4 regions of the Streptomyces sp. NPDC127108 genome follow, and region 2 is predicted to be linked to each of the others. Evidence: riboswitches for the same ligand, from Rfam matches in the RefSeq annotation. Region 2 holds a riboswitch; each other region holds the start of a gene.
The links. Region 2 has a riboswitch for cobalamin ahead of ACFVHO_RS35160 (cobalamin biosynthesis protein). Riboswitches for the same ligand answer to the same signal wherever they lie in the genome.

Region 1 (7,466 bases), on a different contig from region 2:
CGACCTTGCGGCCGTCGCGGGTGTCCGTGCCGACGTACACGCCACCGCCGTTGGAGAAGTGCAGGGCCTTCTCCATGCGGTACGGGAGGTCCTTGACGTTGGTCGCGTCGCGGGCGTCGAGGTGCGGCTTCAGGAAGTCGGGCAGGGTCACCCAGGCGGGCACCTTGAAGGCTGGCTCGCGCGAGTCCGGCACGAGCCGGCCCTCGTCGTCCTCGATCGCGGGGACCATCCGGCCGCGCCCGTCGTCGCACACGCGGCGCGTGAAAGCGCCGTAGCGCACGTACAGCGGGCCCTCGCCCCAGCGCAGATCGGTGAGGACGTAGGGCCCCTCGCGGCCGTCGAGGATCTCGCCCAGCTCCCGCAGTACGGTGTGCAGTTGCTGCTCGTCGGCGGGGTAGACGGTGATGAACTTGCCGCTCTTGTCGCGGCCCGCGTACTTGCTGTTGCGCAGCAGGAGCAGCGCCGGGCCCGGCACGAACTTGAACGGCACCCGGCGCGGCACGCAGTAGTCCCAGACGGCCGCGGCGATCTCGTCGGCGTCGGCCCGGGTGGCGGAGACATGGATCTTCCAGCCCTGCTGGGGCGCGGGCAGCGCGGTGCCCTCGTCGTCGACGGGCACCAGGGTCAGCCAGTCCCCGGCGCGCTCGGAGCGCCATCCCTCGGGGACGGCGCGGCGGGCGGTCGCGTACACCGTGTCGCCCAGTGCGGGCGCGGACAGCCGGTCCGGGGTCTCGTAGAAGTGTCTGTCGGCCAGACAGTAGACCTCGTACCGCTTGTCCATGGGTCCCCTCCCCGCGCTGTGTCGCGATGAGACTTCCAGGACACAGCGGGGGCCGGACAGTCACGACTGTCATCGACTCACCGTGCGGAACTCATGCGTTAAGTCACGTTCGAGCGGACTTCGAGCACGCGGTGGGCGTCCGATGGACGTGGCCCGCGCAGGGCCGTGAGTGCCGGGGGCTCGCCGACCCGTCGGGCAGGCCCTAGTCCTCCGGCGGAAACACCACCTCCCCGGTGCCGAGCAGGGTGATGGTGATGGCCTCGACGGGGCAGCTCTCGGCCGCCTCGAGGATCTTCTCGGCGGCGTCCGTCTCGGGGTGCGTGGGGTGCGACTGGCGGGCGGTGTCGAGGGTGAAGCCGTCCGGCGCGGTGCCCACGCACATCCCGGAGCCGATGCACACCGACCGGTCGACCTCGACGTGCCAGCGGTCGCCCATCAGGCACCGCCCCCGTCACCGGCGGCCTGGTACCCGGCGGGCAGGTGGATCATCTTGTGCTCGAAGTACTCGCCGTAGCCCTCGGGGCCGAACTCCCGCCCCAGACCGGAGTTCTTGTAGCCGCCGAAGGGGCCGAGCATGTCGAGGCTGAAGGCGTTCACGGAGTACGTGCCGGTGCGCACCCGGCGCGCCACGTCGATGCCGCGCTCGACGTCGGCCGTCCACACGCTGCCGCTGAGGCCGTACTCGGAGTCGTTGGCGATGCGCACGGCCTCGTCCTCGCCGTCGTACGGCAGCAGGCAGATGACGGGGCCGAAGATCTCCTCGCGGGCGACGCGCATGGAGTTGTCGACGCCGCCGAAGAGCGTCGGCTCCACGTACCAGCCCCGGTCCAGCCCCGCGGGACGGCCGCCCCCGGCGAGGATCTTGGCGCCCTCCTCCTGTCCGATCCGGATGTAGTCGAGGGAGCGGCGCTGCTGGCGCTTGGCGACCAGCGGGCCGAGCTCGGTCTCCGGGTCCATCGGGTCGCCGACCTTCAGGGCGGACGCGGCGGTGGCGAAGGCGTCGGCGAACTCGTCGTAGCGCGAGCGCGGGAGCAGGATGCGGGTCTGGGCCACACAGGCCTGGCCGTTGATCATCCAGGCGAAGGGCACGATGCCGGCGACGGCGCCCGCGAGGTCGGCGTCGGGGAGGATCACGGCGGCCGACTTGCCGCCGAGTTCCAGGGTGACGCGGGTGAGGTTGTGCGCGCAGACCTCCATGACGCGCTTGCCCGCGGCGACGGAGCCGGTGAAGGACACCTTGTCGACGCCCGGGTGGGCGACCAGGTACTCGCTCACCTCCCGGTCGGCCGAGAGGATCGAGAGCACGCCCTCCGGCAGGCCCGCCTCCGCCGCGATCTCGGCGAGGACGTAGGCGTCGAGCGGCGCCTCCGGCGAGGTCTTCAGGATCACCGGGCACCCGGCGAGCAGGGCGGGCGCGAGCTTGGCGGCGGCGGTGAACTGCGGGACGTTCCACGGGACCACGGCCGCGACCACCCCGACGGGCTCGCGCCGCACCAGGATCCTCCCGAGCGCCCCGTCCCGCGCCTCCTCGTACGTGAAGCCGCGCGCGGTGGTGATCGCCGCGTCCCACACCATCATCGCCGACAGCGCCTGCACCATCACCGACGCCGTGTACGGGGTGCCGTTCTCGGAGCTGATGACCCGCGCGATCTCGTCGTGCCGCGCCCCCACCCCGTCCTTGATCCGCTCCACGACCTCGATCCGCTCGGCGAGCGACATCCGCGGCCAGGGCCCCTCGTCGAACGCCTTCCGCGCCACCGCGACGGCCCGGTCGACATCCGCGGGCGCGGCGTGCGGCACCCGCGCGAACACCTCCCCGGTGTGCGGCGAGACCACCTCGATGACGTCCTTGCCGAGCGGGTCGACCAACTCCCCGCCGATGAACAGCTGTCCGTGTTCCACGAGCTCGGTCATGACTGACTGCCTCCTGCGGATGCTTGCGAATGCTGCGGCTGCTGCTACGGCTCGGACACCTTGTCGAACACTTTCTGACGCCGTTTCAGAACTGATACCAGTTCTAGTTATAGTGGGCAATGGCCGCGCGCCCGCCCCGAGTCGGGCTCGGCAGAGGCGGCGGGGCTAGGCACCCGGCGGCGAGGGGGAGCGAATGGCGCAGGCGAGCGAGGCGCACGTGATCGCACATGGCGGTGGCGTGTGGAGCATTCGGGTGCCCATCCCCGACAACCCTCTCGGGCACACCCTCGTGTATCTCATGGACACCGATCGCGGGCCCGTCCTGATCGACACCGGCTGGGACGATCCGGGATCGTGGGACACGCTCGTCGCGGGGATCGCCGCGTGCGGGGCCGACGTCGGGGACGTGCACGGGGTGCTGATCACGCACCACCACCCCGATCACCACGGGCTCTCCGCCAAGGTGCGGGAGGCGTCGGGGGCGTGGATCGCCATGCACGACGCCGACGCGGACGTCGTCCGGCGCACCCGCGAGCACGCGCCCGCCCGCTGGTACGGGTACATGGCGGACAAGCTCACCGCCGCCGGCGCCCCCGCCGAGCACGTGGCCCCGCTGCTCGCCGCCCGGGACGCGGGCCGCACCCCGAGGCTCCCCGGCCTCGCCCCCGCCCTGCCCGACCGGTCCATCACCCCCGGCGAGCTCGTCCCCCTCGCGGGGCGCGCGCTGCGGGCGATCTGGACCCCGGGGCACACCCCCGGCCACGTCTGTCTGCACCTGGAGGAGGCCCATCCGGCCGGACTGCACGGACACGGCCGCCTCTTCTCCGGCGACCACCTGCTGCCCGGCATCACCCCGCACATCGGCCTCTACGAGGACCCCGACGACTCCACGGTCACCGATCCTCTCGGCGACTACCTGGACTCCCTGGAGCGGGTCGAGCGGCTCGGCGTCGCCGAGGTGCTGCCCGCCCACCAGCACGCCTTCGCCGAAGCCCGGCCGCGCGTACAGGAGTTGATCCGGCACCACGAGGACCGCCTCAGCCACCTGCGCACCCTGCTCACCGAGCCCCGCACCCCCTGGCAGCTCGCCGAGCACATGGAGTGGAACCGGCCCTGGGCCGACATCCCCTACGGCTCACGGAACATCGCGGTGTCGGAGGCCGAGGCGCATCTGCGGCGCCTGGTGAAGCTGGGGCGTGCGGAGGCCGTGCCGGGGAGCGATCCGGTGACGTACGTGGCGTGCGGGGCGTAGCGGCACGCGGCCGTCACCAGCCCTCGTCCCCCCGCAGCACCGCGTCCGCGCCCCCGTCGATGAACACCACCTGGCCGGTGACGTGGGTGTTCTCCGGCGCGATCAGGTGGTCGACGAGCGGGGCGACCTGTTCGGGGTCGGCGTAGCCGTGCAGGGGCATCGGGACGCCCGCGTCGGCGGCGGCGCGGAGTTCGGGGTCCTCCAGCATGGCGCGGCTGAGCGGGGTGCGGATGATGCCGGGGGCGATGACGTTGAGGGGGATCCCGGCGCCCGCCCAGGCGTCGGTGACCGCGGCCCGGCGCACCCAGCGGACAAGGGCGCGCTTCGCGGAGGCGTACACGAGCCGGCCCTCGCCGCGGTCGACGGCGGCCCGCGCGGCGGACACGGCGGCCTCCTCCTCGTCCGCGAGGACGGCGGCGACGATCGCCGGGTCGGTCTCGTGGACGGCGGCGACCGACGACACGGCGAGCGCACGCGGGTCGCGGCCCGCGGCGAGCAGCGGCCGCAGGCCCGCGAGCGTGGCGATGGCGCCGAAGCCGTTGACCCGCACGGTGACGGGGTCGAACGCGGCGACCCCCGCGCACGCCACGACCGCGTCAAGCCGCCCGCCGCCCAGCTCGGCGGCGCCGTCGGCGAGCAGCGCCCGCCCGTCGGCGGTCGCCAGGTCGACCTGGATGTCGACGCCGTCGGTGTCCTTGATGTCGGCGCCGAGGACCCGGTGGCCCCGTCCTGTGAGGCGGCGCGCGACGGCCCGGCCGATGCCGGACGCGGCGCCGGTCACAAGGCAGACACGGGCACCGTCACGCCCGCAGGGACCAGAGGTTCGCGCTGTCGCAGTGCCCGCCATGCGTGCTCCCCCTCAACTCCCTCAACCCGAGGCCCAGGCCAACGTAACGCCGCCCCGGCTGCCCCTGCCAGACCGCGCCCGGGGGCACGCCCCTGGCCGGGGCGCGCGCCGGAGCGGGGACGGCGGGCGGCCGTGCCGGGCCCCGGGCGGCGGGCTACGGGCCGGTAGAGTGGGCGGGTCGTCTCATGCGCGTACGAGGGGAAGCCGGTGGAAGTCCGGCGCTGACCCGCAGCCGTGATGCCACGAGGATTCCGTCGTGGCAAGCCGGAATGCCTCGCCCGCCGCATGACCGGCTCGCGTCATCGGATCGTGCCGATGGCCGGCACCGTCGAGGTATACGGAGCCGGAGCCGCCCGGTGCCCCTCCGTGCCGTGCCGCCCGGCCCCCCGCAGGGAGAGGCACCCGCCGCATCATGAACGTTCGCCGCAGCGCAGCTGCCCTGGCCGTGGCCGTCGTCGCCCTCGGCACCGCCGCCGCCCCGGCCGCCTTCGCCGACGACGCCTCGCCGTCCCCCAAGGGGCCGCTGCCGTCCGGCCTGTACGGCAAGAAGGACCCGCAGTTCGACGGCGTGTTCCGGCAGTCGTACGCCCTGCTCGCGCAGAAGACGGTGGGCGTCACCCCGGCCGCGAAGGCCGTGGACTGGCTCACCGGCCAGCAGTGCGCGAGCGGCGGCTACGCGGCGTACCGCGCGGACACGAGCGAGCCCTGCACCTCCAAGACGCAGGTCGACTCGAACTCCACCGCCGCCGCGATCCAGGCGCTGCACGCCGTCGGCAACGAGTCGAACACGGTGAAGAAGAGCCTGGACTGGCTGAAGTCCGTGCAGAACCAGGACGGCGGCTGGGGCTACAACCCGGGCCTGCCCAGCGACGCCAACTCCACCGGCATCGTCGTCGGCGCCTTCGCCGCCGTCGGTGAGAAGCCCGCCTCCGTGAAGTCCCAGAAGGGCAAGTCGCCGCTCGACGCGCTGACGAAGCTCGCCATGGACTGCGGCAAGGACGGCGGCGCGTTCGGCCTCGCCGACGCCAAGTCCGGCAAGCTCGCCCCGAACGCCGACGCGACCGCGGCCGGTGTGCTCGGCGCCCTCGGCCAGGGCCTGGTGCCCGCGAAGGGCAAGGAGGCCGACTCCGCGCCGAAGTGCGCGAAGCCCGGCACGGCCGAGCAGGCCGCCGACAACGGCACCGGCTACCTCCTGAACACCCTCGCCAAGACCGGCCACCTCACCTCCGCCATGCCCGGCGCGAAGGACCAGCCGGACGTCGGCAACACCGCCGACGCGGTGGTCGCGCTCGCCGCGGCGGGCCAGCGGGAGCAGGCCGAGAAGTCCGGCGAGTGGCTGTCGGAGAACTCCGCCGCCTGGGCCAAGGACAGCGGCCCCGCCGCCTACGCCCAGCTGGTCTTCGCCGCCCTCGCCGCGGACATGGACGTGCGCGACTTCGGCGGCGCCGACCTCGTCAAGCAGCTCAACGCGCAGGGCCCGACGCCGAAGGCGGTCAGCGAGGTCACCGTGGGCGCCAAGGAGAAGGACGAGAAGGACGACGACGGCTCGGGCGTCAGCGTCTGGTGGATCGTCGGCGTCGGCCTGGTCGCGGGCGCGGGCATCGGCTTCCTGCTCAGCGGCCGCAAGAAGAAGAACCAGCTGTGAGCCGGCGCCACCCGGGGCGCGGCCGCCTCACGGTGGCCGCCCTGCTCACCGCGCTGCTCGTCCTGCCCGCCGCGCTCCTCGCCGGGGGCCCCGCCCACGCCGCCGACTACCGCTACTGGTCTTTCTGGCAGCGCGGCGAGGGCAGCAGCGACGGCGCGTGGGTGTACGCGACACAGGGGCCCTCCATCGCCCGGCCCGACGACGGCGACGTCGAGGGCTTCCGGTTCGCCGTGTCCGCCAACTCCGGCAGCGCCGAGAAGCCGCGCGGCGCCGCCGACTTCGACACGATCTGCGCGGACACGCCCGCGAAGGACGGCCAGAAGCGCCTCGCCCTCGTCATCGACTTCGGCACGCCGGACGACGCCCCGGGCGGCGAGCGGCCGCCGAAGAGGCGTACGGCGTGCGCGCGGGTCGACTCCGACGGGACCACCGCCGACGCGCTCGCCGCCGTCGCCGAGCCGCTGCGCTACAACAGCTCCGCGCTGCTGTGCGCCATCGCCGACTACCCGAAGCAGGGCTGCGGCGAACAGGTCTCCGGCAAGGAGTCCGGGGGCAAGGGCGACAAGGGCGAGTCGGCCCAGGGCGACGGGGGCGGCGGGGACGACGGCGGTCCCTCCGTCGGCCTGCTCGCCGGGGTCGCGGCGATCGCCGCGCTCGGTGCCGCCGCCGTCTGGCAGGCCCGCCGCCGCCGTGGCTGACACGGCCCCCGACCGGCCCGTCCCGCGGCGGCGCCTCGCGCCCCGGGCACACCGCTCCAACGCGCTGCACCCGGGCGCCTGGTGGCTGTGGGCGCTCGGCCTCGCCACGGCCGCTTCGCGTACCACCAATCCGCTCCTGATCGGGCTGCTCATCGGTGTCGCCGGGTACGTCGTCGCGGCCCGGCGCACGTCCGCGCCGTGGGCCCGCTCCTACGGCGCGTTCGTGAAGATCGCCCTCGTCGTCATCGGCATCCGGCTGGTCTTCGCGATCGTCCTCGGCTCGCCGATCCCCGGCACGCACCTCATCGTGACGCTGCCCGAGGTGCCGC
Region 2 (6,987 bases):
GCGTAGCCGCCCCATACCGCGTACACCTCCGCCAGATCGGCGTCCGAGCGCCAGTTCCGCGCGTCGATGAGCGGCAGCAGCCCCGCCCCGTACGCGCCGGGCTTGGAGCCGAAGACGCGGGCGGTGGCGCGCCGCCGGTCGCCGTGCTCGGCGGTGTCCTCGTCGACGTGGGCGCGCACGTAGTTGTCTGCGGCGTCCTCGTCCAGCTCGGCGACCGCGCGGACGGCGTCGTCGATCAGGCCGACGACGTGCGGGAAGGCGTCGCGGAAGAAGCCGGAGATGCGGACGGTGACGTCGATGCGGGGCCGCCCCAGCTCGGCGACGGGCACGATCTCGAAGCCCGTGACGCGGCGCGACGCGTCGTCCCACACGGGTCGACAGCCGAGCAGCGCCAGGATCTCCGCGATGTCGTCGCCCTGTGTGCGCATGGCGGAGGTGCCCCACACGGTCAGGCCCACGGACTTCGGGTACGCGCCGGTGTCCGCCAGATAGCGGGCGATCAGCGAGTCCGCGAGGGACTGCCCGACCTCCCAACTCAGCCTGGACGGAATGGCCTTGGGGTCGACGGAGTAGAAGTTGCGGCCGGTCGGCAGCACGTTGACGAGGCCGCGCGTGGGGGAGCCCGAGGGCCCGGCGGGGACGTACCCGCCGTTCAGGGCGCGCAGGATGTGCCCGATCTCGTCGGTGGTGCGGGCGAGCCGGGGCACGACCTCCTCGCAGGCGAAGCCCAGGACGGCGACGGCGGGCGGCAGTTCGACGCCGACGACGTCACGGACGAGCCCGCGCACGGCGGCGAGGTCCCAGCCGCGCTCCTCCATGCCCTCGGCGAGTCGACGGCACAGCCGCTCAAGCAGGTCGATGGCGTCGGCGGCGGTCCGCGCGGGCCCCTCGACCAGGGCGGTCAGGCCCTCGGCGACCTTGACCGCCGCGCCCGGCTCGCCGAGCAGCTGCTTCTCGTCCAGGCCGAAGTGCTCGGCGAGGCAGGCCCGCAGGCCCGGAAGCGCGTTGGCGACGCCGCCCCACACCTGGGAGGCCCGCAGGACCGCGAGGACGAGGTTGACGCGGGCCTCGCCGACCGGGCCGCCGCCGAGGACGTGCAGGCCGTCGCGGATCTGCACGTCCTTGATCTCGCACAGGTAGCCGTCGATGTGCATCACGAACTCGTCGAACGCGTCGTCGTCCGGCTGGTCGTCGACGCGCAGGTCGTGGTGCAGTTCGGCGGCCTTCACCAGCGTCCAGATCTGCGCCCGCACGGCCGGGGCCTTGGCCGGGTCGAGATCGCTCACCAGGGCGTACTCGTCGAGGAGCTGCTCCAGCTTCGCCAGGTCCCCGTACGTGTCCGCGCGCGCCATCGGCGGCACCAGGTGGTCCACGACCGTGGCGTGCCCGCGCCGCTTGGCCTGGGTGCCCTCGCCGGGGTCGTTGACGATGAAGGGGTAGACGAGCGGCAAATCGCCCAGCACGGCGTCCGGCGCGCAGCCGCCGCTCAGCCCGAGGCCCTTGCCGGGCAGCCACTCCATGGTGCCGTGCTTGCCCATGTGCACGATGGCGTCGGCGCCGAACCCGCCTTCCGACGTCGCGGTGTCGAGCCAGCGGTACGCGGCCATGTAGTGGTGGGACGGCGGCATGTCCGGGTCGTGGTAGATGGCGATGGGGTTCTCGCCGAAGCCGCGCGGCGGCTGGATCATCACGACGACGTTCCCGAACCGGAGCGAGGCGAGCACGATGTCGCCGCCGTCGACATACAGGCTGCCCGGCGGCTCGCCCCAAGTTCGGAGCATGCCGTCGCGCAGCTCGGGGTCGAGGGTGTCGAACCACGCCTGGTAGTCGGCGAGCGGCACGCGCGCGGGCGCGGCGGCCAGCTGCTCCTCGGTGAGCCATTCGACGTCGTGGCCACCGGCGTTGATGAGGGTGTGGATCAGCTCGTCGCCGTTGTCGGGGTGGCCTTCGACGGCGTAGCCCGCGTCCCGCAGGGCGTCGAGGACGCGCACGGCCGACGCGGGGGTGTCGAGGCCGACGGCGTTGCCGACGCGGCTGTGCTTGGTCGGGTAGGCGGTGAAGACCAGGCCGAGCTTCTTGTCCGCGTTCGGCTTGTGCCTCAACTGCCCGTGGCGTACGGCGATTCCGGCGACGCGGGCGGCCCGCTCGGGGTCGGCGACGTAGACCGGGACGTCGTCGGGGCCCTGCTCCTTGAAGCTGAACGGCACGGTGATGACGCGGCCGTCGAACTCGGGGATCGCCACCTGCATGGCGGCGTCCATGGGGGAGAGGGCGGCGTCGGAGTCCTGCCAGGCGGCGCGCGACGAGGTGAGGCACAGGCCCTGCAGGACCGGGATGTCGAGGTCGGCGAGGGCGCCGATGTCCCAGGCCTCCTGGTCGCCGCCCGCGCTGGCGCCGGACGCGTGGGTGCCGCCGGCGGCGAGGACGGTGGCGATGAGGACGTCGGCGCGCCCGAGGATCTCGTACAGGCCGGGGTCGGCGCCGCGCAGCGAACCGCAGTACACGGCGAGGGCGTTGGCGCCCTTGGCCTCGACGGCGTCGCAGAGGGTGTCGACGAACGCGGTGTTCCCCGACAGCTGGTGCGCGCGGTAGAAGAGCACGCCCACGGTCGGGCGCCCCTCGACGTGCGCGCGCTCCCCGTGCACCCCGTACTCGGGCATCTTCCGCGGCTCGGCGAAACCGCGGCCGGTCAGGAGCACCGTGTCCGACAGGAACCGCTCCAGCTCCACGAAGTTGGCGGGGCCGCCCTCGACGAGATAGCGCAGCGCCTCCGCGACGACACCGGCGGGCACCGACGAGTCGGCCATCAGCTCGGCGTCCGGCACGGACTCGCCGCCGAGCAGCACGGTCGGGATCCCGGCCGCCTTCAGCGCGGCGAGCCCGTCCTCCCAGGCGCGCTTGCCACCGAGGAGGCGTACGACGGCGATGTCCGCGCCGTCCAGGAGCGCGGGCAGTTCCTCGCGCACGTCGACGCGGGTCGGGTTGGCGATGCGGTAGGGCGCGGCGGAGGCGCGGGCCGCGAGCAGGTCCGTGTCGGCGGTGGACAGCAGCAGGACGGTCATGAGGGTGCCCCCGGTGCGACGAAGGGGAGGCCGGGCGGAGCGCCGGTCTCGATCAGGCGCAGCAGTGCGTCGGTGTCCGCGTGTTGTTCGACGAGGTCGCCGAGGAGGTCGAGCTGTTCCTCGCGCAGGGCGGCGAAGCAGGTGTCGGGCGCGGGCACGAACCGGCGGCCCGCGGCGCGCGCGACCTCGCCGAGGAAGCGGCGCCGGAACGCGTCGCTCTCCAGCGATCCGTGCCAGTGGGTGCCCCACACGGCCCCCACCCTGCACCCGTCCAGGAAGGGTTCCCCGCCCAGCACTTTGGCGACGCCGTGATGGATCTCGTACCCCTCGACGTGCTCGCCGAGGGCCTCTCCGACGGGCCGTGCCAGGGTCTTCTCACGCCGGAACGTGACGCGCACGGGCAGCAGTCCGAGCCCGTCCACGGTCCCGGCCCGCGACTCGACGTCGTCCTCGATCCGCTCCCCGAGCGCCTGGAAGCCGCCGCAGATCCCGAGGACGGGCCGCCCCTCGGCGGCCCGCCGCGCGAGCGCCTCCGCGAGCCCTCGCTCGCGCAGCCACTGAAGGGCGCGCACGGTGCCGCGCGTGCCCGGTACGACGACGAGGTCCGCGTCGACGAGTTCCTCGGCCCGGTCCACGAACCGCACCACGACGCCGGGTTCGGCGGCGAGCGCGTCCACGTCGGTGAAGTTGGACATCAGCGGCACCGCGCACACGGCGACGCGCAGCACGTCCTCGCCGACGGGCGCCGCCACGAAGGACTCCCGCACCGCTCCGCGCAGCGAGACGCGCAGCCCGTCCTCCTCGTCGATGCCGAGCCCGTGCCGGAACGGCAGCACGCCGAAGGTGTTCCGCCCGGTGAGGTCGCGCAGCATGTCGAGCCCGGGTTCGAGCAGCGACACGTCCCCGCGGAACTTGTTGACGAGGAAGCCCGCGACGAGCGCCTGGTCCTCGGGAGCGAGCAGGGCGACGGTCCCGAAGAACGAGGCGAACACACCCCCGCGGTCGATGTCCCCGACCACCACGACGGGGAAGCGGGCAGCACGGGCGATCCCCATGTTCACGATGTCGGTGCGCCGGAGGTTGATCTCGGCGGGACTCCCCGCCCCTTCGCAGATCACGGCGTCATACGTGCCCCGAAGCTGCTCCAGGCATCCCACGACGGTGTCGAGCAGCGCCTCTTGGCGACCCCCGTGATAGCCCCGGGCACTCATCTCGCCCACCGGCTTGCCCATGAGCACGACCTGACTCGACCGGTCGCTCCCCGGCTTGAGCAGCACGGGATTCATCAGCGCACTGGGCTCCACCCGCGCGGCCTGCGCCTGCATGGCCTGCGCCCGCCCGATCTCGGCTCCTTCACGCGTGACGAACGAGTTCAGCGACATGTTCTGCGCCTTGAACGGCGCGACGGACACGCCCTTGCGCGCCAACCACCGACAGATCCCAGCGGTGACGACACTCTTCCCAGCGTCAGAAGTGGTCCCGGCAACCAACAGCCCACCGCTCATGCCCCACCCCCGAGCCGCTGTGCCTGCCATTGCTTTTGCCCTTTGCGCTGTGTCGTACGTGCACCCCGTGCAAGGTCGACAGCCACCGCAACACCCAGGGCAAGCCACCCCACCCGCCGGGACAACTTCACGGCCCGCTCGATGTCCCCCACGGCAACTGCCCGCCCCCCACCGTTGAGGACAGGTCGATGCTCAACGCGCCCCGCGTAGGCCAGCGTGCCCCCGAGCCGCACCCCCAACGCCCCCGCGAACGAGGCCTCGACGACCCCCGCGTTGGGGCTGGGATGCTTCGACGCATCGGCACGCCAGGCCCGCACCGCCCCCCGGGGGGACCCTCCGGCGACGACGGCGAGCGCGGCGGTGAGCCGAGCCCCGGGCCACCCGGCGACATCGTCGAGCCGCGCGGAAGCCCACCCGTACCGGAGATGGCGCGGGGACCTGTGCCCGACCATCGCGTCGAGCGTGTTGACGGCCCGGAACCCGAGCAGCCCCGGCACACCCCCCACGGCCCCCCACACCAACGCCCCCACGACGGCGTCGGACGTGTTCTCGGCGACGGACTCCACGACGGCACGGGCGATCCCGTCGGCGTCCAGCGCCTCGGGATCACGCCCGCACAGATGAGGCAACCGCTCCCGGGCGACGTCCACGTCCCCCGCGGCGAGCGCGCCCCCGATGGCGCGGGCCTCCCGCCCCAGCGAGGTCCCGCCGACGACGGCCCAGGTCGCGGCGGCGGTCAGCCCGACGGAAGCGGCACGCGAGCGGCGTACGGCGAAGGAGGCGAGCACACCGGCGCCGACGGCGCCTCCGGCGCACACCAGGGTGTGCAGCGCGCCCCACCCGCGGTGGTCACGCCACAGCACCCGCTCGACGGCCCCCGCCGCACGCCCGAACGCGGCGACCGGATGCCCCCGGCGAGGATCGCCGAGCAGCAGGTCACCGAGGAGTCCGGCGGCGGCGCCGTACGCGAAGTCGCGATCGGCACACATGGGGGTCAGCCCGCCGACACGCGGCGGAGGGCTCTCGGCCGCGACGGGGCCCCGGGCGGAGCAGGGGACGGCAACGGGCGGCCGCGCATGGCGATATGTCCTCACTCAGGGTTTCCGCGCCCTGGTTCGACGAGACCGGCGGCGAGAGTTCCTGGCTCCCGGGGATCGTCGGATCACCCGGTGACAGTGGCGGGACCGCGCCGGATTCGCACCGGCTTCCTCTCCTGCCGCCGTAAATGGCTCCGGCAGTCCACCATGGCCCGCGACGCCCGTCAACTCGCTGTTGACCTGCGACGGGAGTGTGTGCGGAGGTCCACATGGACCTGCGCCCAGGGCCGGTTTACGGCTAGGCGGGCGCAACCACTCTCCGTAAGCTTGAACATGACAGCAGGAGAGCGACGCGGAACGCGAACCCGGCAGGGCGCGGTCGACTGCCGCCGGGCCCCGGCACCGTCCGACTCTCGTGACGGCAGCGGGCAAGGGGGCGGTGTGGCCGACGAGTACTTACCGGCAGTGCAGTGGTTCACGAGCAGTTACAGCTCTCAGGCGGGCGGCGAATGTGTGGAAGTCGCCCACCCGAACGACGAGGTGTGGGTCCGTGACTCGAATCACCGCGATGAAGGGCACATGAACGTGACGCCGACGGCGTGGCGCGCGTTTGTCAGGGGGGTGGCCTCGGGGAGAGTCGGGGGGAAGTGAGCTGTCCCAGCGTGCGCACGAAAGGCTGGAGACCATGGGGGTTGAGAGCAGGCAGCTGCCGCTGAGCAGGCATACCGCAGGGCCCGCCCGGCGCCTCGTCTTCGTGCTGTACTGCGCGCTCAGCGGTGTCGTCGCGGTCGTCACGGGCGCTCTCGCCTCCCTTCTTGTGGAGGGGCTCCAGCTCCGGCTCGTGGTCTGGCTGGCCACGGCCGCGGTCGTGGCGGCGGGGGCCGGGGCCGTGTGGGGACTCACGCCGCTCATCCCGCGCCGGCACGCGGAGCGGGACCGCCTGCGGACGCTCCGTCAGCCGGAGGGCCGGCGCCGGTCGTAGCGGCCGATTCCGGACGGCGGCCGCGGCGCAGACTCCGTACGAGCCAGCCCACCGCGGCAGTCAGCAGCCCGCAGCCGCCCGTCAGGGCGACGACGAAGTGCCAGGGGTTGATGTCGTGGTGCGCGACGACGCCCTGGGCGACGATCCCGGCCGGCACGAGCGCCACGACGACCACGGCGAGACACACCGACACACAGCCCGCCTTCGCCAGGAAGCTCCGTGTCTGCTGCTCCTGTGCGTGCAGGCTCCGCTGGTGCTCGCTGTCGAGGAGGCTGTTCAGCTCGCGGGCGAACGCCGGATCTTTCATCCCCTCTCTGAAGAGGTCGTGGATGTGGGAGGAGGGGGCGGTGGGTTCGGCGGGGACGGGCTCGCCGCCGTCCAGGGGATCGGCGGCCGGGCCC
Region 3 (7,466 bases), on a different contig from region 2:
TCCTCGGGCGTGAGCTTGGCCAGGTCGGCCACGTCCGAGTGGAGGTCGACCTCCTCGACGGTCCAGGTGTTCTTGATCGCGTCGCGGTAGCGCTCGTAGAAGTCCGGGTAGCGCATGGGGCGGAGCGTCAGCTCGAAGCCCGGGTCGAGCAGGTTCTTCTCACCAGTCGTCGTGGTGGTGTGGTTCGCGGACTGGGACATTACTGGCAGGCCTCGCAGGACTCGGGGTTTTCCAGGGAGCAGGCGATCGCCTCGGGGTCGGTCACCTGCTGGGGGACGGGGGCAGCGGCGGCGGCCTGGCCGGACGCCGCGCGGGCGATGCGCGTCGCCGGGCGCGAGCGCAGGTAGTACGTGGTCTTCAGACCGCGCTGCCAGGCGTAGGCGTACATCGAGGAGAGCTTGCCGATGGTGGGCGTCTCCAGGAACAGGTTCAGGGACTGCGCCTGGTCCAGGAACGGCGTGCGGTCGGCGGCCATGTCGATGAGGCCGCGCTGGGGGATCTCCCAGGCCGTGCGGTACAGGTCGCGGACGTCCTGGGGAACCCAGGTGAAGCCCTGCACCGAGCCGTTGGACTCGCGCAGCGCCTCCCGGGTCTGCGCGTCCCACACGCCGAGCCGCTTCAGCTCCTGCACCAGGTAGGAGTTGACCTGGAGGAACTCACCGGACAGGGTCTCGCGCTTGAAGAGGTTGGAGACCTGCGGCTCGATGCACTCGTACACGCCCGCGATGGACGCGATGGTGGCGGTCGGCGCGATGGCGAGAAGGAGCGAGTTGCGCATGCCCGTCTCGCCGATACGTTCCCGCAGCGCCGCCCACCGGTCGGGCCAGGTCAGCTCGACGTCGTAGTGGTCGGGGTGCAGGACGCCGCGCGCGGTGCGGGTCTTCTCCCAGGCGGGGAGCGGGCCGTTCCTCTCGGCGAGGTCGGCGGACGCCTCGTACGAAGCGAGCATGATGCGCTCGGCGATCCGGGTGGAGAGGGCGCGCGCCTCGGGCGAGTCGAACGGCAGCTTCAGCTGGAAGAAGACGTCCTGGAGGCCCATCGCGCCCAGGCCCACGGGCCGCCACTTGGCGTTGGAGCGCCCGGCCTGCTCGGTCGGGTAGAAGTTGATGTCCACGACGCGGTCGAGGAAGGTGACGGCCGTGCGCACGGTGGCGTCGAGCCGCTCCCAGTCGATGTCGCCGCTCGCCGTGTCGACGAACGCGCCCAGGTTCACCGAACCCAGGTTGCACACGGCCGTCTCACCGTCGTCCGTGACCTCCAGGATCTCCGTGCAGAGGTTGGAGGAGTGGACGGTGTGGCCCGGCTCGGCGGTCTGGTTGGCGGTGCGGTTGGCGGTGTCCTTGAAGGTCATCCAGCCGTTGCCGGTCTGCGCGAGGGTGCGCATCATGCGGCCGTACAGCTCACGGGCGGGGATGGTCTTCTGCGCGAGACCGGCCGCCTCCGCCTTCTTGTACGCGGCGTCGAACTCCTCGCCCCACAGGTCGACGAGCTCGGGCACGTCGGCGGGGGAGAACAGCGACCACGCCTGGTCGGCGGCCACGCGGCGCATGAACTCGTCGGGGATCCAGTGCGCCAGGTTCAGGTTGTGGGTGCGCCGGGCGTCCTCGCCGGTGTTGTCCCGCAGCTCCAGGAACTCCTCGATGTCGGAGTGCCAGGTCTCCAGGTAGACCGCGGCGGCGCCCTTGCGGCGGCCGCCCTGGTTCACGGCGGCGACGGAGGCGTCGAGCGTCTTCAGGAACGGCACGATGCCGTTGGAGTGCCCGTTGGTGCCGCGGATCAGGGAGCCGCGCGAGCGGATGCGGGAGTACGAGAGCCCGATGCCGCCGGCGTGCTTGGAGAGCCGCGCGACCTGGTGGTAGCGGTCGTAGATGGAGTCCAGCTCGTCGAGCGGCGAGTCGAGGAGGTAGCAGGACGACATCTGCGGGTGCCGGGTGCCGGAGTTGAAGAGCGTCGGCGAGGACGGCAGGTAGTCCAGACGGCTCATCAGGCGGTAGAGCGCGGCGACCTCGTCCAGGGCGCGCTCGGAGGCGTCCTCGGCGAGACCGGCGGCCACGCGCAGCATGAAGTGCTGCGGGGTCTCGACGACCTTGCGGGTGATCGGGTGCCGGAGCAGGTAGCGGCTGTGCAGGGTGCGCAGGCCGAAGTAGCCGAAGCGGCGGTCGGCGCCGTCGGCGAGCGCGGCGTCCACGAGGCCGTCGAGGGCTTCCGCGTGCAGGGTGGTGAACTCGGCGGTGCGGTCCGCGATCAGGCCCTCGCGGTGGCCGACGGCGACGGACTGGGAGAACGACGTGACGCCCTGCGAGGCGGCTTCCTCGCGGATACCGATGGTCAGGAGCCGGGCCGCGAGCTGGGAGTACGCGGGGTCCTCGGAGATGAGCCCGGCGGCCGCCTCGGTCGCCAGCTCCCGCAGCTCCACCTCGTCGGCCTTGGCCGAGCGGCCGCGCAGCGCGGCGGCGGCGACCCGGCCGGGGTCGGCGTCGGGGAGGTCGGCGGTGAGGTCGGTCAGGACGCGCAGCAGGGCGGTCCCCGGTCCGTCGGTGGTCTGCGCGGCCTGCTCGGCCTCGGCCTGCTTGCCGGCCTGCGCCGACTTCTGGGCCTGCGCTGACGCGGGTTCGGCGGGCGCGATGGTCACGTGGTGCTCTCCCTCGCTCGGCTCTGGGCCTTCGAGGGGGCGGGACGGCACGGACGCGCCCGCGCAGGGGCGACTCCGCGTCCACCAACCCATTCCGCGAGGCCCGGACGTCTCTGGCACCGGGACCGGACGGTCCAGGTGCGCTGTCGGCAGGTCGTCGGACTCACCGGCGCATGTTGCGGGCGCGAGCGCACAAATGCGTACCAGTACACCGTTGCGGGACAGTTCCGGACTTGCACCGGATTCCCCTGCGGCGACAGCGAGGACGAGCATACATCTTGTGCTGGCTTTCGGTGCCACCCCTAGATGTTGTGTCGGAGGGTAGCGGCGTTGTCGCGGGACGGGGCGCCCTGAACCTCAACTCGGGGGCGGGGCGTGGCATTCCAAGGGCGCGTCCGGTTGCCGCCCGGGGCCCGCTCGGAGGTGGCCGAGGCCCCGCTCAGAGGCCGCCCAGGCCCCGCTCGGCCGTCACTGCGGCGCCGTTCAGCCGCCCGCGCCCGGCGGGTCCTGGGGTGCGCCGTCGCCGTCGCGTGGGATGTCGCCGCGCTCCACCGGCGCGGCGGGGGAGGTCTTCTTCGGCAGTACGGCGTCCAGCTCGGCCGCGTCCGCGCGATGGGCCTTCTCGGCGGCGGCGCGCAGGGTGTCGCGGTCCACGAGGCCGGGGTCGGCGGAGAGCTGGATGCGCAGGCCGTGCTCGGAGCGGGCGTACTCGTGCCAGGAGCCGGACGCGTCGGTGCTGCCGGACGAGCCGGGGCCCGGCGTGCGGTACCAGCCCTTGCCGTCCTTCTCGCAGCGCTTCGCGGGCGGGTAGAGGCCTCGGCAGGACTTGTCGTCGACGGTGCCCCGCTCCACGCCGACCTTGATCTGTGCGCCCCCCTCCTTCGCCACGTACACCGCCTGGAAGCCGTCGTCCCCGAGGACGCCCACGGACTGCTCCGCCAGTGTGAACCCGTCGGCCTCGGTCACGTACACGTGCGCCGTCCGGGTCTGGGCGGCGCGGGCGCGGTCCTCCAGCTCGGCGCGGGAGGGCGTCGATCCGGCGGCGGAGCCCGGGTGCTCGGAGCCGCAGCCGGTGAGGGCCAGGGGCGCGAGCAGCAGCAGGGCGGCGGGGAGCAGGAGGCGAGGGCGCGGCATGGGCCCATTCTTTCGTACGCCGGTTCGGGGCCGGAGGCGGCACGGCGAAGGCCGCCGCGTCCCGAACGGAACGCGGCGGCCTCCAGGGTGGGCGGGAGCCCGGGACGTCAGTGCCCGGCGCCCACCTTCGGCAGTTCCACCGCCACGCCCTTGTCGCCGGCGTCCGCGGTGTAGTCCTCCGGGGACGTCTCGTCGACGCCGTCGGGGGCGCCCACGGCCTTCAGGACGAAGGTGAGGACGACGGTCACGACGACGTTCAGGACGAAGGCCGTCAGGCCGATGTAGCCGATCTCACCGATGCCCGGGATCTCCTTGGACGAGCCGCCGAAGTGCTTCTGCGTCGGCGAGGCGACCCCGTACGCGGCGACCGTCCCGTAGACCATGCCGACCGCCCATCCGGCGAGCAGCGCCCACCGGTGGAACCAGCGCGTGAACAGGCCGCCGACGAGCGCGGGCATGGTCTGCAGGATCCAGATGCCACCGAGCAGCTGGAAGTTGATGGCGACGGTCTTGTCCATGGTGAGGACGAAGGCGAGCGCGCCCACCTTCACCAGGAGCGAGACCAGCTTGGAGACCTTCGTCTCCTGGGCGGGTGTCGCGTCGGGCCTGATGAAGTCCTTGTAGATGTTGCGGGTGAAGAGATTCGCGGCCGCGATGGACATGATGGCGGCCGGGACGAGCGCGCCGATGCCGATGGCCGCGAAGGCGACGCCCGTGAACCAGTCCGGGAACATGTCCTCGAACAGCTGCGGGATCGCCAACTGCCCGTTCTCGACCTTCACCCCGGCCGCGATCGCCATGAACCCGAGCAGCGCGAGCAGTCCGAGCATCAGCGAGTACAGCGGCAGGATGGTGGTGTTGCGGCGGATCACGTCGCGGCTGCGCGAGGAGAGCGTCGCGGTGATCGAGTGCGGGTACATGAAGAGGGCGAGCGCGGAGCCGAGGGCCAGGGTCGCGTACGTCCAGGTGCCCGCTTCGCCCGGCACGAGGGAGCCGACGGGTTTGCCGGTGGCCTCGTTCGTCGCGGAGAACTTCTCGTTGGCCGCGCTGAAGATGTCGTCGAACCCGCCGAGCTTGATCGGGATGTAGATGATGGCCACCACGATCACGATGTAGATCAGGGTGTCCTTCACGAACGCGATCAGCGCGGGCGCCCGCAGACCGGACGAGTAGGTGTACGCGGCCAGCACGCCGAAGGCGATGAGCAGCGGCAGGTCCTTGATGAACCAGTTGGTGTCCTCGCCGCCGCCGACGCCCATCACGTCGAGGACGGCCTGGATGCCGACCAGTTGGAGCGCGATGTACGGCATCGTCGCGAGGATGCCGGTGACCGCCACGGCCAGCGAGAGCCCCTTGGACCCGAAGCGGCCCCGGACGAAGTCCGACGTCGTCACGTACCCGTGCTTGTGCGAGACCGACCAGAGCCGCGGCAGGAAGGTGAAGATCAGCGGGTAGACGAGGATGGTGTACGGCACGGCGAAGAAGCCGGCCGCGCCCGCCGCGTAGATCGCCGCGGGGACGGCCACGAAGGTGTACGCGGTGTAGAGGTCGCCGCCGAGCAGGAACCAGGTCACCCAGGTCCCGAACGACCGGCCGCCCAGGCCCCATTCGTCGAGGCTCTGCTCGTTCTCGGCCTTGCGCCAGCGGGACGCCAGGAAGCCCATGACGGTGACCGCGAGGAAGAAGAAGATGAAGACGGCGAGCGCGACGCCGTTCACGCCGTCGTTCACCGGGACGCACCTTCCTTGAGGGCCTTGCGGGCCCGCTGGTCACGCTGCCACAGCTGGTAGGCGATCATCGTGAGCGCGGTCGAGATCAGCACCCACAGCATCTGGTACCAGTAGAAGAACGGGATCCCGATGAAGGTCGGGTCGGCCTTCGCGTACGAACTCACCCAGAGCATGGCCACGAAGGGCGCCACGAGGCAGAGGGCGATGACCACGCGGACCGGCGTGACCACCGGCTGTCTCACTTCAGGCGCAACTGGCACTTCAGGCGCATCTGACATACCGCGGCTCCGTTCCCTCACTTATCCCGTTCTTAACGTGCGGGAAATCTAAGTCAGAGATCTCGCGGCATGGAACCCCCGTCCGTATAACGGACGGGTACCGGAAGTGCCGTCGTGCCTGCTCAGCAGCAGCGGAAGCCCTGTCTGGGGTCCGACTCCTGCCGGTCCGTCCGCATCCGCTCGAACGCGCGGCGGCTCGGCACGACGGCGTCCGGATGATCTTTGCGGATGTGCGCCACGTACCGCTCGTACGCGGACTCGTCGGTCAACTCCCTTACGTACCAACGGAGTCCGCGCAGCGCACGCAGGAGCGGACCGCTCATGACGAGCCCGCGGTTTCCCGCTCCCCGGCCGACGCCAGTTCCGCCTTCTCCTCCTTCGTGGCGAAAAGACCGGCGGGCGCGACCGTCTTGGACTCCACGAACGGCGCCTCGCTCAGCTTCGAGGAGAGCGGATCGCGGATGTGGCGGACGCAGATGCGGAGCGCGTCGGCGATCACGATCACGATGAGGAGCGCGAGCGCCGCCGAAAGGACGCCGTCCACGGTGGAGTTGGTGACGACGGTGTGCATGTCGTCCATCGACTTGGCGGGCGGCAGGACCTTGCCGTCGTCGATGGCGTCCTGGTAGATCGAGCGCTGCTTGAAGAAGCCGACGCGCGGGTCGCTGGAGAACACCTTCTGCCAGCTCGCGGTGAGCGTCACCGTCGCGTCCCAGACCAGCGGGATCCCGGTGATCCAGGCCCACTTGAGACGGCCGGACTTCACCAGGAGGGTGGTGCAGACGGCGAGGGCGACGGCCGCGAGCAGCTGGTTGGCGATGCCGAAGATCGGGAAGAGCTGGTTGATGCCGCCGAGCGGCTCGTGCACGCCGACCCAGAGGAAGTAGCCCCACAGGCCGGTCACGGCGGCGCTGGTGAGGACGAGGCCGGGCTTCCAGCTGATGTTCTTGAAGGGCTTGTAGACGTTGCCCAGCATGTCCTGGAGCATGAAGCGGCCCACGCGCGTGCCCGCGTCGAGCGCCGTGAGGATGAACAGCGCCTCGAACATGATCGCGAAGTGATACCAGAAGGCCTTCAGGGAGCCGCCGGTGACCTTGGAGAAGATCTCCGAGACGCCGATCGCGAGGGTGGGCGCACCACCGGTGCGCGAGAGCAGCGAACTCTCCTCCACGTTCTTGGCGGCCTGCGCCAAGTCCTCGGGGGAGATGGTGTATCCGAAGCCCGCGACGGCCTTCGACGCCTCCTGCACGGTGTCGCCGACCACGCCCGCGGGCGCGTTCATCGCGAAGTAGAGGCCCGGGTCGATGATCGACGCGGCCACCAGGGCCATGATCGCCACCGCCGACTCCATCAGCATGGAGCCGTAGCCGATCATCCGGACCTGCGTCTCCTTCTGGATCATCTTCGGCGTCGTACCGGAGGAGATCAGGGAGTGGAAGCCGGAGAGCGCGCCGCACGCGATGGTGATGAACACGAACGGGAAGAGCGAGCCCGCGAAGACCGGACCGTCGCCGCGCGAGGCGAAGTCGGTGACCGGGTCCATCTTCAGCGTCGGCAGCGCGATGAGCACGCCGAGCGCGAGCAGCACGATGGTGCCGATCTTCATGAACGTCGACAGGTAGTCGCGCGGCGCGAGCAGCATCCACACCGGCAGGATCGAGGCGATGAAGCCGTACGCCACCAGCCAGATCA
Region 4 (7,466 bases), on a different contig from region 2:
ATGACAAGGATGCTACCCCGCATCTCGTCACTCTGACGATTTCGGGGGTCCGTTTGTGCGCCCGGCCCTCCCGGGTGGCAGCATGGGGCAAGTGAGTAGCGCTGCTCCCGTAGAGATCACACGCCCGGACGCGGAAGAGGAGACCTTCGCGGTCCCCGAGCCGGACGTTCCGTGGATCACGCTCGTGCACAACGACCCGGTCAATCTGATGAGCTATGTGACCTATGTCTTCCAGACGTACTTCGGGTACTCGAAGGACAAGGCCACCAAGCTGATGATGGACGTGCACCACAAGGGCCGGGCCGTCGTCTCCAGCGGTTCCCGCGAGGAGATGGAACGCGACGTGCAGGCGATGCACGGATACGGGCTGTGGGCAACGCTCCAGCAGGACCGGAAGTAGCGACGCGACTGATGCCAGGACACTTCGAACCGATCCCGGGCGGCGGCGCGGCCGTCGCGCTCGACGAGGTCGAGATCTCGATCATCCGCTCGCTGGCCGTGCAGCTCCTCGAGCTGATCGGCCCGGGGGACGAGCCCGCGGGCGACGACGGCGACCCGTTCGCGGAGCTGTTCGCCGAGGGCCCGAGCGAGCCGCCCACCGACCCGGTGCTCAAGCGGCTGCTCCCGGACGCGTACGGCGGTCCCGGCAGCGAGCCGGGATCCCTGGAGAAGGCCGACGAACTGCGGGCGTACTCCGCCGAGTTCCGCCGCTTCACCGAGAACGACCTGCGGGCCCGCAAGCGGGACGACGCGCTCGCCGTGATCCGCTCCCTGGACGCGCTCACCGTCGCGGGCGAGGGCGGTGCCGTCCTGAAGCTGTCCGCGGAGGAGTCGCGCAGCTGGCTCGGCGCGCTCAACGACCTGCGGCTCGCGATCGGCGCCCGGCTCGACGTGACCGACGAGGAGGACACCGACATCCTCTACCGGCTGCCGGACTCCGACCCGCGCAAGCCGATGGTGATGGCCTATCTGTGGCTGGGCGGGCTCCAGGAGACGCTCGTCGAGACCTTGATGCCGTGACGCCGGTGCCGTGACGGCCCGCCGCCGATGTCGTGACGGTTTTCCGACGTTCGCGTGACGTCGGTTTGAAGATCACAGACGTTCGCTCAACGGACGCTCAAATCCGGATAACGATCCTGTCACCTCGGCGCCCTCTTTGGGGCGTCGAGGTTTCTTTGTCCGCTTCTTCCTGTGCCGTATGCCACATATGGCTCATTCGATCACTGTGACGGTCGTGATAAATCTTCACGACCGCTCGGTGACGCCACCCATGTCACCGGGGGCGCTAGAGGCCGGCAGACCGTCGGCGGCACTCCATCACCATCCGGGGGGATCAGGACCTGGTCCGCGGCGAAACCGCAGTTCGCGGCGCGGATCAGCATGGAGAAAGGCGTCACCATGACCTCAGTGCAGGTCGAAGAACACCACGACGGGCACGGCGGCAATGGTTCCGCGGCGGCCACGGAGGGCGCGTCCGGCGACAGCGAGGGTTATCAGCGCGGGCTAGGCGCCCGGCAGATCCAGATGATCGCGATCGGCGGTGCCATCGGCACCGGCCTGTTCCTCGGCGCGGGCAAGGCCATTCACAAGGCCGGTCCCAGCCTCATCCTCGCGTACGCCATCGCGGGCCTCGTGATCTTCTTCATCATGCGCGCGCTCGGCGAGCTCCTGATGTACCGGCCCGTGTCGGGCTCGTTCTCGGAGTACGCCCGTGAGTTCGTCGGCCCGTTCTTCGGGTTCGTGACCGGCTGGACGTACTGGCTCTTCTGGGTCGTCACCGGCATCACCGAAGTCACCGCGGCCGCCCAGTACATGCAGTACTGGACACATGACTCCATTCCACAATGGGCGTACGCGCTGATCTTCACGGTCATCCTGTACGGCGCCAACCTGATCTCCGTGAAGCTCTTCGGCGAGCTGGAGTTCTGGTTCTCGATGGTCAAGGTCACCGCGATCATCGGCATGATCCTGATCTGTGCCGGCATCCTCACCATCGGCTTCTCCGACGCCGGTGACACCGCGTCCGTCTCGCACCTGTGGGACAACGGCGGCTTCTTCCCCAACGGCATCGGCAACACGCTGATGACGCTGCAGATCGTGATGTTCGCCTTCCTCGCCGTCGAGCTGGTCGGCGTCACCGCGGGCGAGTCCAAGGACCCGAAGAAGACCCTGCCCAAGGCGATCAACACCGTGCCGTGGCGCATCGCCGTCTTCTACGTCGGCGCCCTGATCATGATCCTCTCGGTCGTGCCGTGGACGTCGTTCCAGCCGGGCGTCTCCCCGTTCGTCGCCGCCTTCGAGAAGATGGGCCTCGGCGTCGGCGCCGCGATCGTGAACTTCGTGGTCCTCACCGCCGCGCTCTCCTCCTGCAACTCGGGCATGTACTCCACCGGCCGTATGCTGCGCGACCTCGCGCTCAACGGCCAGGGCCCGAAGTTCTTCACCAAGCTCACCAAGAACGGCCTGCCGCTGGTCGGCACCACCTTCTCCGCCGCGCTGATGCTCGTCGGCGTGTGGATCAACTACCAGTGGCCGGGCGAGGCGTTCAACTACGTCGTCTCCTTCGCCACCATCTCCGGCATGTGGGCCTGGATCATGATCCTGGTCTCGCAGATCAACTACCGCCGCAAGGCCGACCGCGGCATCGTGCCGCAGTCCACCTTCCGCGCCCCCGGCGCCCCGTACACCAGCTGGTTCGCCCTCGCCTTCATCGGCATGGTCATCGTGATGATGGGCATCGACAAGGACGCGCGGATCTCGCTGTACTGCGCGCCGATCTGGGCCGCGATCCTGTGCGTGTCCTACCTGGTCCTGAAGAGCCGCGACCCGGAGGCCGCGGCCTTCAAGAAGCGCGTGCACGGCGGCCCGGCCGCCGAGGACGCCGCACCGGTCACCAAGGACTGACCCGTCCGGGGTCGCCAAGGACTGACCCCGGACGCCTCACGTCCAGCATGCGGGCGGCCCCGTACCACACTTCGGTACGGGGCCGCCCCGCTGCTTATCCTGGCCGACATGCTGACCATCACCCAGGCCCTCCACGACCAGATCGTCGCGCACGCGCGCAAGGACCACCCCGACGAGGCGTGCGGCGTCGTCGCGGGGCCTGCGGGCACCGACCGTCCCGAGCGCTTCGTCCCGATGCTGAACGCGGCCCGCTCGCCCACGTTCTACGAGTTCGACTCCGCCGACCTGCTGAGGCTCTACCGCGACCTGGACGACCGCGACGAGGAGCCCGTGGTCATCTACCACTCGCACACGGCCACGGAGGCCTACCCCTCCCGCACCGACATCAGCTACGCCAACGAGCCGGGCGCCCACTACGTCCTCGTCTCCACCGCCGACACCGACGACGCCGGACCCTTCCAGTTCCGCTCGTTCCGGATCGTCGAGGGCGAGGTCACCGAGGAGGAGGTCAGGGTCGTCCAGGCATACTGAGCGGGAGCTTTACGACCCTAGAGGCGGCAGGACCCAGGAAGCCGGTGGAAATCCGGCGCGGTCCCGCCACTGTGACCGGCCGCGCCCGCGCCCGGGAGTCAGGAACTGACCTGCCGCCTCCTCCACATGCACTCAGGGGACGCGGAAATCCCCTGGAGGAGGCCCGCACCCCATGCGTACCCGCGCCCTGCTCGCCGCGGCGGCGATCCTGCTGCCGCTCACCGCGTGCTCGTCGTCCTCGTCGTCCGACGACGACTCCGGAAACTCCGACGCCAAGGCCGCCGGATTCCCGTACACCGTCACCAACTGCGGGACGAAGACGACATACGACGCACCCCCGAAGCGTGCGGTCACCATGAACCAGCACGTGACGGAGATCCTCCTCGAACTGGGCCTGGAGGACCGCATAGCGGGGACCGCCTACCTCGACGACAAGGTGCTCCCCGAGTACGAGAAGGCGTACGACTCCCGCCCGGTCATCGCCAAGGAGTACCCCTCGTACGAGAAGCTGCTCGCCGCCAACCCCGACTTCGTGTACGGCGGTTACGCGAGCGCCTTCGCGGCGGGCGACGGCCGCTCCCGCGACGCCCTCGCCAAGTCCGGCATCAAGACCCGCCTCAACATCGAGGGCTGCGCCAAGAAGCCCGTCACCATGGACGACGTGTACCGCGAGGTGCGCGAGGCGGGCGCGACGTTCGGGGTCGGGGACCGGGCGGCGAAGTGGGTGCGCGACGCGAAGGCCGAACTGGCCGCCACCGCGAAGCAGTCCGCCAAGGGCGGCAAGAAGCCCTCCGTCTTCGTCTACGACAGCGGCGACAAGACGGCGTTCACCGCGGGCGGCCGGGGCATCGGCAACGACATCATCGAGCGCGCGGGCGGCCGCAACGTGATGTCCGACCTGGACAAGTCCTTCGGCGACGCCTCCTGGGAGACGGTCGTCGACCGCCGCCCCGAGGTCATCGTCATCTACGACTACGGCGCCTCCACCGTCGCCCAGAAGAAGAAGCGCCTCCTGGACGACCCGGCCCTCAAGGACGTCCCCGCCATCAAGAACAAGAGGTTCGCGGTGCTGCCGCTGTCGGACGTGGTGCTGGGGGTGCGGGCACCGGGGGCGGTGAAGAAGCTGGCGGAGCAGATGCGGTGAGGCCTGGGAGCGGCAACTTTCAGCCCGTCTGGCGCTCGGGCGCGAGGCCTGGGGGCGGCAAATTTCGGCCTGTCCGGCGCTCGGGGGCGAGGCCTGGGGGCGGCATATTTGAGCCCGTCCGGCGTTTGAGGACGAGGCGCGGAGCGCCGATCGGGGGCGGCCCGTCCGACCCGAAGGGACCCCCCACCCCCGGGGGCCCGGGGGCAGCGCCCCCGGTTTCGGGAAGGGGCGGGACAGGGGAGCCCCCGGCAGGGCACCCCACCCGCACCCTCCCCTACAGCCTGGTCATCACCGCCCTCGTCCTCGCCCTCGCGGCCGCGAGCCTCGCCGCACTGGCGTGGGGCTCGGTCAGAATCCCCACGGCCGACGTGGTCCAGATCCTGACGGGCAACGCCGACCCCTCCCCGTACCGCACGATCGTCCTGGACGTCCGCCTCCCACGGGTCATCCTCGGCGCGGCCGTGGGCGCGGGCCTCGCGGTGGTCGGCACCACCCTCCAGGCCCTGGTCCGCAACCCCCTCGCGGACCCGTTCCTGCTCGGCGTCTCCTCGGGCGCCTCCGCGGCCGCGGTCGCGGTGATCGTGCTCGGCCTGGGCGCGGGCATGGCGACGACGGTGACGATCCCGGCGGCGTCCTTCGTGGGCGCGTTCCTTGCGCTGCTGGTGGTGTACGCCCTGGCCAGGGAGCCGGGCGGCGGCTTCACGACGAGCCGCCTGATCCTCGCGGGCGTGGCCGTCTCATACGTCCTGGCGGCCCTGACCAGCCTGATCCTGGTCGTCTCGGCCCGCGCCGACCACCTCAAGGAAGTCCTGTACTGGACCCTGGGCGGCCTCGGCAGCGCCCGCTGGGACATGCTCGCCTTGCCGTTGACGGTCCTGGCGGTCGGCACGGCCCTGCTGATCGCCCTCGCCCGCCCGCTCGACCTGCTCCTGGTCGGGGAGGAGGGCGCCACCGTCCTCGGCCTGGACACGGGCCGGTTCCGCGCGGCCGTGTTCGTCCTCGCCTCGCTCGTGACCGGCGCCCTCGTCGCGCACAGCGGGGCCATCGGCTTCGTCGGCCTGATGGTGCCGCACGCGGCCCGGATGCTGGTGGGCGCCGCGCACCGGGCGCTGCTTCCGGTGGCGGCACTGATGGGGGCGGTGTTCCTGGTGGTGGCGGACCTCGCGGCCCGCACGGTCGCGGCGCCGCAGGACATCCCCGTGGGGGTGCTCACGGCGCTCACCGGCGGCCCGTTCTTCCTGTGGCTGCTGCGGCGCGGCCGGACGCGGGAGGGGGCGGAGGCATGAAGCTCCGTACCGAGAACCTCACCTACGACACCCCGTCCGGCCGCCGCCTCGTCGACGCCGTCTCACTCTCCGTCTCCGCAGGTGAGACGGTGGGCCTGGTCGGCCCCAACGGCAGCGGCAAGACGACGCTCCTGCGCTGTGTGTACGGGGCGCTCACGCCCACCGGCGGCCGGGTCCTGCTCGACGGCGACGACCTGGCGGACGCCGGCGTCAAGGCCCGCGCCCGCCGCATCGCCACGGTCCCGCAGGACGGCCAGACGGGCTTCGAACTCACCGTCCGCCAGATCGTCGCCATGGGCCGCTCCCCGCACAAACGCTTCTGGGAGGGCGACACGGCCGCCGACGAGGAACTGGTCCGCGACGCCCTGGAGCGGGTCGGCGCCGCGGCCCTGGCCGGGCGCGGTTTCGCGCGGCTGTCCGGCGGCGAGCGCCAACGCGTCCTGACCGCACGGGCGTTGGTGCAGGAACCGGCCGTCCTCGTCCTAGACGAACCGACGAACCACCTGGACATCCGCTACCAGCTGGAGATCCTCGGCCTGGTCCGCGGCCTCGGCACGGCCAACCTGCTCGCCCTGCACGACCTGACCCTCGCCGCGTACTACTGCGACCGCCTGTACGTCCTCGACGCGGGCCGGGTCGTCGCCTCCGGGCCGCCCGGGGACGTCCTCACCGGCGAGCTCCTGGCGGAGGTGTACGGGGTCGCGGCGGAGGTGGCGGTGCATCCGGCGACGGGGGCGCCGACGGTGACGTACCTGCCCGGGGTGGTGGGGGAGCCCCGGGCCTGAGCCCGCGGCACCCTGCCTCCCTACGGCCGGAACGCCTTGCCCCCTACGGCCGGAACGCCTTGCCACCTACGGCCGGAACGCCTTGCCCCCGACAGCCGGAACGCCCTGTGCCCGACGGCCGGAACACCCCGCCCCGTCCGGCCACCGAACGCGATCCGTCCGGCATCCGAGATCACATTCCGGGTCCCGGACCGGGAATCGTTACGATGACCGCATGGTTTCGAACGACGTGAGCATCCATACGACGCCGGGCGCCCTGCTCGTCGGCCGGCTGCACGTCGACCTGTGCCGTCTCGCCAGCGCCATCTGTCGGCCCTGACGGGCGCCGCCCCGCCCGCCGCACCGCGGCGGTGAGCCACGGCGCCGTACCCGCGGCCCCCGCACCCCGCCGCCCGCCCTCGCGCGGCGCGCCCCGCTCCGCACCAGCACGGCACCACCCACGCAGCGCCCCCGCACCAGCCCCCGCTCCACTTCCGATCCACTCCCGATCCACTCCCGACAGGAGCCCCGCATGGCCATCGAGGTCCGCATCCCGACCATCCTCCGCACCTACACCGACGGCGAGAAGGCCGTCCAGGGCAGCGGTGACACCATCGCCGCGCTCTTCGCCGACCTCGAGTCGCGGCACGCGGGCATCCAGGACCGGCTGATCGACAAGGACAAGGGCAACAGCCTGCGCCGCTTCGTGAACGTCTACCTCAACGACGAGGACGTCCGCTTCCTCGACGGCGTCTCCACCAAGCTCACCGACGGCGACAGCGTCACGATCCTGCCGGCCGTCGCCGGCGGCATGGCCTGAGGGACCCGGCTCCCCGA

Region 1: linked by a shared signal. The riboswitch ahead of ACFVHO_RS36995 (prenyltransferase/squalene oxidase repeat-containing protein) and the one ahead of ACFVHO_RS35160 (cobalamin biosynthesis protein) in region 2 are both predicted to bind cobalamin.
Region 3: linked by a shared signal. The riboswitch ahead of ACFVHO_RS29465 (ribonucleoside-diphosphate reductase subunit alpha) and the one ahead of ACFVHO_RS35160 (cobalamin biosynthesis protein) in region 2 are both predicted to bind cobalamin.
Region 4: linked by a shared signal. The riboswitch ahead of ACFVHO_RS13680 (ABC transporter substrate-binding protein) and the one ahead of ACFVHO_RS35160 (cobalamin biosynthesis protein) in region 2 are both predicted to bind cobalamin.

Annotation. Positions count from the first base shown of each region.
Region 1 is NZ_JBHXTE010000064.1:38,709-46,174, forward strand. It holds gene lanKC (class III lanthionine synthetase LanKC) at 1-781, opposite strand, end outside; gene ACFVHO_RS36975 (ferredoxin) at 984-1,217, opposite strand; gene ACFVHO_RS36980 (aldehyde dehydrogenase) at 1,217-2,695, opposite strand; gene ACFVHO_RS36985 (MBL fold metallo-hydrolase) at 2,889-3,947, shown strand; gene ACFVHO_RS36990 (SDR family oxidoreductase) at 3,961-4,728, opposite strand; cobalamin riboswitch at 4,953-5,091, shown strand; gene ACFVHO_RS36995 (prenyltransferase/squalene oxidase repeat-containing protein) at 5,207-6,439, shown strand; gene ACFVHO_RS37000 (SCO2322 family protein) at 6,436-7,137, shown strand; gene ACFVHO_RS37005 (energy-coupling factor transporter transmembrane component T) at 7,130-7,466, shown strand, end outside.
Region 2 is NZ_JBHXTE010000057.1:699-7,685, forward strand. It holds gene cobN (cobaltochelatase subunit CobN) at 1-3,062, opposite strand, end outside; gene ACFVHO_RS35155 (cobyric acid synthase) at 3,059-4,567, opposite strand; gene ACFVHO_RS35160 (cobalamin biosynthesis protein) at 4,564-5,556, opposite strand; cobalamin riboswitch at 5,679-5,818, opposite strand; gene ACFVHO_RS35165 (DUF397 domain-containing protein) at 5,938-6,255, shown strand; gene ACFVHO_RS35170 (hypothetical protein) at 6,513-6,893, opposite strand.
Region 3 is NZ_JBHXTE010000040.1:20,818-28,283, forward strand. It holds gene ACFVHO_RS29460 (ribonucleotide-diphosphate reductase subunit beta) at 1-200, opposite strand, end outside; gene ACFVHO_RS29465 (ribonucleoside-diphosphate reductase subunit alpha) at 200-2,632, opposite strand; cobalamin riboswitch at 2,763-2,922, opposite strand; gene ACFVHO_RS29470 (hypothetical protein) at 3,116-3,766, opposite strand; gene mctP (monocarboxylate uptake permease MctP) at 3,874-5,496, opposite strand; gene ACFVHO_RS29480 (DUF3311 domain-containing protein) at 5,493-5,774, opposite strand; gene ACFVHO_RS29485 (YbdD/YjiX family protein) at 5,897-6,097, opposite strand; gene ACFVHO_RS29490 (carbon starvation CstA family protein) at 6,094-7,466, opposite strand, start outside.
Region 4 is NZ_JBHXTE010000013.1:159,034-166,499, forward strand. It holds gene ACFVHO_RS13655 (nicotinate phosphoribosyltransferase) at 1-2, opposite strand, end outside; gene clpS (ATP-dependent Clp protease adapter ClpS) at 83-400, shown strand; gene ACFVHO_RS13665 (DUF2017 domain-containing protein) at 412-1,020, shown strand; gene ACFVHO_RS13670 (amino acid permease) at 1,399-2,904, shown strand; gene ACFVHO_RS13675 (Mov34/MPN/PAD-1 family protein) at 3,013-3,435, shown strand; cobalamin riboswitch at 3,421-3,564, shown strand; gene ACFVHO_RS13680 (ABC transporter substrate-binding protein) at 3,608-4,579, shown strand; gene ACFVHO_RS13685 (FecCD family ABC transporter permease) at 4,867-5,865, shown strand; gene ACFVHO_RS13690 (ABC transporter ATP-binding protein) at 5,862-6,650, shown strand; gene ACFVHO_RS13695 (putative leader peptide) at 6,865-6,969, shown strand; gene ACFVHO_RS13700 (MoaD/ThiS family protein) at 7,162-7,449, shown strand; gene ACFVHO_RS13705 (PLP-dependent cysteine synthase family protein) at 7,466-7,466, shown strand, end outside.